Linked DNA regions of Thermopolyspora flexuosa. The protein of the gene in region 2 interacts with the protein of the main gene of each other region in a pairwise test. Links are inferred from orthologs where the notes say so. Each region holds a gene or a part of one and is shown on either strand. Other genes may lie near its edges.

Region 1 (3,570 bases), 3.4 Mb from region 2 along the record:
AGGACGGCCTCGCCGCGCCCGCGCGCAGCGCGCTCCGCAAGATCGCCGCGGCGCTGTCGGTGCCGGAACGGGAGCCGGCCGGCCCGCCGCCGGTCGCCCGCACGGTCGAGCGCGCCCTCGCCCGCGGGCGCGCGCTGCGCATCGGGTACGCCGACCGCACCGGCGCGGTCACCTCGCGGGACGTGGAGCCGAGGATCCTGCTCGCCGGCCGGGGCTCGGTCCGCTACCTGGTCGCCTGGTGCCGGCTGCGCGACGACGTCCGCGTGTTCCGGCTCGACCGCATCGCCTCGGCCGTCGAGCTCGACGACGCCACCGCGGGCGGTGCGGCCGCGCAGGCATCCGGGCGGTGAGGGCCGCCGGCGGGACGGCGGGCCGTACCCGGGGGACCGGACCGGACACGACGGCGCCGCCGCGACGTCCCGCGGCGGCGCCGACTCAACGCGTGACCTCGGCTACACGCCCATCGACTGGGTCTTGTTGCTCTCCGGGGTGGCCATGGAGCCGACCTCGGTGACCCCGTTCTTCAGGTGGTAGCGGGCGATCGCCTCGCGCAGCGTCTCCGGCCGCACCTCGCCCCGCTTGGCGAGCTGGGTGAGCACCGCGAGCGTGATCGAGGCGGCGTCCACGTGGAAGTGGCGGCGCAGCGCCGGCCGGGTGTCGGAGAGGCCGAACCCGTCGGTGCCGAGCGAGGTCCAGTCGCCGGGCACCCACGGGGCGATCTGGTCCGGCACCGCCCGGAGGTAGTCGCTCACCCCGAGGAACGGCCCGGACGCCTGCGACAGCACCTTGGTCACGTACGGCACGCGCTGCTCGGCCTCCGGGTTGAGCAGGTTGTGCTCGTCCGCGGCGAGCGCGTCGCGGCGCAGCTCCGACCAGGACGTCGCCGACCACACGTCGGCCTCCACGCCCCACTCCTCGGCGAGCAGCCGCTGCGCCTCCAGCGCCCAGCGCATCGCCACGCCCGAGGCGAGGATGTTCGCCCGCGGCCGCCCCTTCCGCTCGGCCGGGGCGTACAGGTAGAGGCCCTTGAGCAGGCCCTCGACGTCGAGGTTCTCCGGCTCGGCCGGCTGCGGGTACGGCTCGTTGTAGACCGTGAGGTAGTAGAAGATGTCCTCCGGCTTCTCGCCGTACATGCGGCGCAGGCCGTCCTTGATGATGTGCGCGATCTCGTACGCCCACGCCGGGTCGTACACGACCGCCGCCGGGTTGGCCGAGGCGAGCAGTGGCGACTGGCCGTCCTCGTGCTGCAGGCCCTCACCGTTGAGCGTGGTACGGCCGGCCGTGGCGCCGAGCATGAAGCCGCGGCCGAGCTGGTCGGCGAGCTGCCAGATCTGGTCGCCGGTGCGCTGGAACCCGAACATCGAGTAGAAGATGTACACCGGGATCATGTGCTCGCCGTGCGTGGCGTAGCTGGTGCCCGCGGCGATCATGGAGGCCATCGAGCCGGCCTCGCTGATGCCCTCGTGCAGGATCTGGCCGTCGACGGCCTCCTTGTACGAGAGCAGCAGGTCGCGGTCGACCGGGTCGTAGGTCTGGCCCACCGGCGAGTAGATCTTCGCGGTGGGGAACATCGCGTCCATGCCGAACGTGCGCGCCTCGTCCGGGATGATCGGCACGAACCGGAAGCCGATCTCCTTGTCCCGCATGAGGTCCTTGAGCAGGCGCACGAACGCCATGGTGGTGGCGACGTTCTGCTTGCCGGAGCCCTTGCGCAGGCCCTTGTAGACCTCGTCGCCGGGGAGCTTGAGCGGCTTGGCGCGTACCACCCGCTTGGGCAGGAAGCCGCCGAGCGCCGCCCGGCGCTCCTTCATGTACTGGATCTCCTCGCTGTTCTCGCCCGGGTGGTAGTAGGGCGGCAGGTCCTCCTCGAGGGCCTTGTCGGGGATCGGCAGGTACAGCCGGTCGCGGAACTCCTTGAGCTCGGCCTTGGTGAGCTTCTTCATCTGGTGGGTGGCGTTCCGCGCCTCGAAGTCCTTGCCGAGGGTCCACCCCTTGATCGTCTGCGCGAGGATGACGGTCGGCTGGCCGACGTGCTCGCGGGCCGCCTTGAACGCGGCGTACACCTTGCGGTAGTCGTGGCCGCCGCGGGACAGCTTGCGGATCTCCTCGTCGGACAGGTGCTCGACGAGCTTGCGCAGCCGCGGGTCGTCGCCGAAGAAGTGCTCGCGGATGTACGCCCCGGACTCCACGGCGTAGGTCTGGAACTGGCCGTCCGGCGTGGTGTTCATCTTGTTGACGAGCACGCCGTCGACGTCGGCGGCGAGCAGCGGGTCCCACTCGCGGCCCCAGATCACCTTGATGACGTTCCAGCCCGCGCCACGGAAGAACGCCTCCAGTTCCTGGATGATCTTCCCGTTGCCGCGTACCGGGCCGTCCAGCCGCTGCAGGTTGCAGTTGATGACGAAGGTGAGGTTGTCGAGCTCCTCGCGGGCGGCGAGGCCGATGGCGCCGAGCGACTCCGGCTCGTCCATCTCGCCGTCGCCGAGGAAGCACCACACGTGCGACCGCGAGGTGTCCTTGATCTTGCGGTTGAGCAGGTAGCGGTTGAACCGCGCCTGGTAGATCGCGGCGATCGGGCCGAGGCCCATGGAGACGGTCGGGAACTCCCAGAAGTCCGGCATGAGCCGGGGGTGCGGGTAGGACGGCAGGCCCCGCACGCCCTTGGACAGTTCCTGGCGGAAGGCGTCGAGCTGGGCCTCGGTGAGCCGGCCCTCCAGGTACGCCCGGGCGTAGATGCCGGGGGAGGCGTGGCCCTGGATGAACACCTGGTCGCCGGACTCGCCGTGGTCCTTGCCGCGGAAGAAGTGGTTGAAGCCGACCTCGTACAGCGACGCCGCGGACGCGTAGGTGGCGATGTGACCGCCCACGTTCGTGCGCGCGTTGGCTCGGGTGACCATGACCGCGGCGTTCCAGCGGATGTAGGCCCGGATCCGGCGCTCGATGTACTCGTCACCGGGGAACCAGGGCTCGCGCTCCGGCGGAATGGTGTTGATGTAGTCGGTGCTGCGCAGACCGGGCACGCCGACCTGGTGCTCTCTCGCGCGCTCCAGCAGCCGCAGCATCAGGTAGCGGGCACGAGCCCGACCCTCCGTCTTGACGACGGAGTCGAGCGACTCAAGCCACTCTTGGGTCTCGCTCGGATCGACATCAGGAAGCTGGCTCGGTAGGCCGTCACTGATGATCGAGAAACGCTGGCGTCCGGAAGTCACTGGGTCTCGCCTTCCGCGGATGGACTTGTAGCCTATTTGTGGTCGTCTTGGTCGTTACTCATCCTGGCTGACGTACCCCGAAAGCGCACCTCTACTGTCGGGTAACCAGAATGTCCCCGCTGCCCGTGAGCAGGGGTTTGGCCTAGACCACCGATGGTAGGACGATTTCACATTACCGCTTCGCGGTCTGTTGCGCTCCCTCCGGTTCCGTGGTCGTGCCGGTGCGTAAAGTAAACGGAACGCGCATGGCCGGACCGTCGGGCGGTGCGGCCGGGGGAGCCCGCGTAACGTTTCGGTCTAGTTGCCGCTTCCTGGCGTCGTCACATGGGACACCCCCCTTTTCGGCGGGCACGAGCCGTAC
Region 2 (3,159 bases):
CCGACGAAGCCGAGGAAGCTGAAAGCCCCGATGATGAAGCCCTGCCGGTATCCGGATATGGCAAAGGCGATCACCAAGCCGATGAGGATCAGGTCGAGGAGATCACCTTGCACGGTTACCACGGTAGCCAGCCGGACCACGCCTCGCGCGCCTGTTCTGGAACCTGAGAACATCTCAGGATCGCTCCGGCGGCCCGCCGATATGCCGACGACGACCGCCGTGCGGCATTTGTCCCCCAGCGAACGCGTTCCTCACCCGCCCCCCGCATCCGGCGGGCGGCGGCCACGACGGCAGGTCACCGGCCGGGTGTCGGGCCGCACCTGACAACCGGAGCGGCCGTACGCGACGTCGAAGGCCGGTGCCGGGCGACGGACCGGCTCGGCCACGCCCGGCCGCCGGGGGCCGTACCTCGCGTCCGGTCAGCGCGTGGCGAGGTCGAGGGCGTCGGGCGGGAGGTCCTCGATCCGGGAGCGGTCCCAGGGGCGTTCGAAGCCGGCCGCGGCGAGCACGCCGCTCAGCAGGCGGCCGGTGAAGCCCCAGACGAGCAGGCCGCGGACGCGGAAGGCAGGGCCGATGTAGCCGCTGGGGCCGCGCAGGCGCAGGCGGTTGCGCGGGTCGACCAGTTCGGCGATGGGCACGCGTTCGACGGCGTCGACCTCGTCGGGCGCGGCCGGGTGCACCGCGCAGGGCGTGTGCCACCAGCCCAGCACCGGGGTGACCCGGTTGGCGCTGCGCGCGACGTAGACCTCGGGCATGGTGCCCACGACGGTGACGCCCGACGGGTCGAGGCCGGTCTCCTCCTGGGCCTCGCGCAGGGCCGCGGCGATCGGGCCGTCGTCCTCGGGATCGACGCCGCCGCCGGGGAACGCGGGCTGGCCGGCGTGCACGCGCCCGCGGGCGCTGCGCTGGATGAGCAGCACGTCGGTCCCCTGCGGCCCCTCCCCGAACAGGAGCAGCACCGCGGCCGGACGCCCGCCCGTGGCCGGGGGCCGCAGCTCGGCGGGCACCGGGAAGTTCGCGGCCCGCCTGGCGAGCTCACGCAGCCAGTACGGCACGCCGCCGGGGCCGCCCGGCGCGGTGGCGGGCGGGTACGCGCCATCGGGAGCCGGGGCCGCCGCGCCGTACGGCACGGCCGCGCCCGCCCCGGGGGCGCCGGAACACGAGGCGCCCGGCCCGACCCGCGGGTGCCGGGGGCACCGGCCGGGCGCCGGGATCGAGGCGTTCACGTCGGTCATGAGAACGGTCCGCTCCTCACCAGCTTGGCCGCCTGGGCGGGGTCGGTGGGACCGGTGCCGAAGGAGGGGCAGAGCGCGGCGAGTGGGCAGACGCCGCACGCGGGCCGGATCGCGTGGCAGATGCGGCGGCCGTGCCAGATCACGCGGTGGGAGAAGATCGTCCACTCCTTCTTGGGGATGAGCTCGCCCACCTCCCGCTCGATCTTCACCGGGTCGGTCTGCCTGGTCCAGCCGAAGCGGGTGGTGAGCCGCTTGAAGTGGGTGTCCACGGTGAGGCCGGGGATGCCGAAGGCGTTGCCCAGCACGACGTTCGCGGTCTTGCGGCCGACGCCCGGCAGGGTGACCAGGTCCTCCATGCGCCGCGGCACCTCGCCGCCGAACCGCTCGCAGAGCGCCTGGCCCATGCCGATGAGGTTGTTCGCCTTCGCCCGGTAGAACCCGGTGGAGCGGATGATCTCCTCAAGCTCGGCGCGGTCGGCGCTCGCGTAGTCTTCGGCGCTCCGGTACTTCGCGAAGAGCACGGGGGTCACCATATTTACCCTTTTGTCCGTGCATTGCGCCGATAGGATCGTTGCTACCAGCAGTTCCAGTGGTGACCCGAAATCCAGCTCACAGTGGGCGTCCGGATAGGTTTCCGCAAGTATGCGGTTCATCCGGCGTGCGCGTCTGACCAGAGCAGGCCGGGACTCTCCGGCCGTAGGGGCGTTGCGGGGCACCCAGTTAGCCTACGCGGACCGGGGACGGACTGACCGCCGGTGGGGTGCGTCACAATTACTGATGACGTCCGGCCGCTCCCGGATCCGCGTGCGCGATCATACGCGAGGAGGCATCTGTGTCTGAGGATGTGCTGAGCAAGGCTCCGCTGTTCGCCGCGCTCGACCGGGAGAGCGCCGCCGCCCTGAGGACGAGCGTCACCGAGGTCCGCCTGGCCAAGGGGCAGACGCTGTTCAGCGAGAACGACGCCGGCGACCGGCTCTACGTGGTCCTCGAAGGCAAGATCAAGCTCTCCCGCACCGCCGCGGACGGCCGGGAGAACCTGCTGAGCGTGCTGGGCCCCGGGGAGATGTTCGGCGAGCTGTCCCTTTTCGATCCCCGTCCCCGTACGGCGAGCGCGATCGCCCTCACCGAGGCCCGCCTCGCCGGGCTCGGCCACGACGACCTCCGTCCCTGGCTGACCGGCCGGCCCGAGGTCGCGCTGCACCTGCTGCGCGCGCTCGCGCAGCGGCTGCGCCGTACCAACGACGTCATCGCCGACCTGGTCTTCACCGACGTGCCCGGTCGCGTGGCCAAGCAGCTCCTCGACCTGGCCGAGCGGTTCGGCCAGAAGACCGAGGAGGGGGTGCGCGTCCACCACGACCTCACCCAGGAGGAGCTCGCCCAGCTCGTCGGCGCGTCCCGGGAGACCGTGAACAAGGCCCTCGCCGACTTCGCCCAGCGCGGCTGGCTGCGCATCGAGGCGAAGGCGGTGCTCATCCTCGACAAGGAGCGGCTGCAGCACCGCTCCCGCTAGCCGGCGGCGCCGGCCACGCCGCGGCACCGCCACCGAGGCCCGATGCCGCCCGCCGTACCGAAGGCCGCACGTCCGCGCCGACGGGGTGCTCACACCCCGTCCAGGTAGTCGAGCTGTGCCCGCACCGACTGCTCCGCCGCGGGCCACAGGGACGGATCCACCTCGGCGTAGACGATCTCCACGATCTCCCGAGGCGTCCGGGCCCCCTGCTCCCGCGCCCGCCGGATCTGGTCGAGGCGCTCGCGACGGTGCGCGATGTAGGCGTCGAGTACCCCCACCGGGTCGTCGAGCACCGGACCGTGGCCGGGCAGCAGCGCTTTGGCCTCCACCGACTCCACCATCGCCCGCAGCCGGTCGAGCGAACGCAGGTAGTCGGCGAGGTTCCCGTCGGCCGCGATCACCGTGGTGCCCCGG

Evidence for each region.
Region 1: the proteins of nth (region 2) and aceE interact in binary tests that used the Escherichia coli proteins (3 or more experiments, as listed by UniProt). The link is inferred for Thermopolyspora flexuosa from one-to-one orthologs.

The regions. Positions count from the first base shown.
Region 1 is NZ_VFPQ01000001.1:1,434,839-1,438,408, forward strand. What follows is about bases 253-3,511. They hold aceE (pyruvate dehydrogenase (acetyl-transferring), homodimeric type), read right to left. Parts: upstream 3,210-3,511; coding sequence 453-3,209; downstream 253-452. Other genes in these bases: FHX40_RS25000 (helix-turn-helix transcriptional regulator), read left to right, coding at 253-350. Also shown: more of FHX40_RS25000, read left to right, coding at 1-252. UniProt on the Escherichia coli protein: Component of the pyruvate dehydrogenase (PDH) complex, that catalyzes the overall conversion of pyruvate to acetyl-CoA and CO(2).
Region 2 is NZ_VFPQ01000001.1:4,824,367-4,827,525, forward strand. What follows is about bases 92-2,939. They hold nth (endonuclease III), read right to left. Parts: upstream 1,952-2,939; coding sequence 1,232-1,951; downstream 92-1,231. Other genes in these bases: FHX40_RS20710 (MarP family serine protease), read right to left, coding at 92-113; FHX40_RS20715 (NUDIX hydrolase), read right to left, coding at 420-1,055; FHX40_RS20725 (Crp/Fnr family transcriptional regulator), read left to right, coding at 2,068-2,745; FHX40_RS20730 (MBL fold metallo-hydrolase), read right to left, coding at 2,835-2,939. Also shown: more of FHX40_RS20710, read right to left, coding at 1-91; more of FHX40_RS20730, read right to left, coding at 2,940-3,159. UniProt on the Escherichia coli protein: DNA repair enzyme that has both DNA N-glycosylase activity and AP-lyase activity. The DNA N-glycosylase activity releases various damaged pyrimidines from DNA by cleaving the N-glycosidic bond, leaving an AP (apurinic/apyrimidinic) site.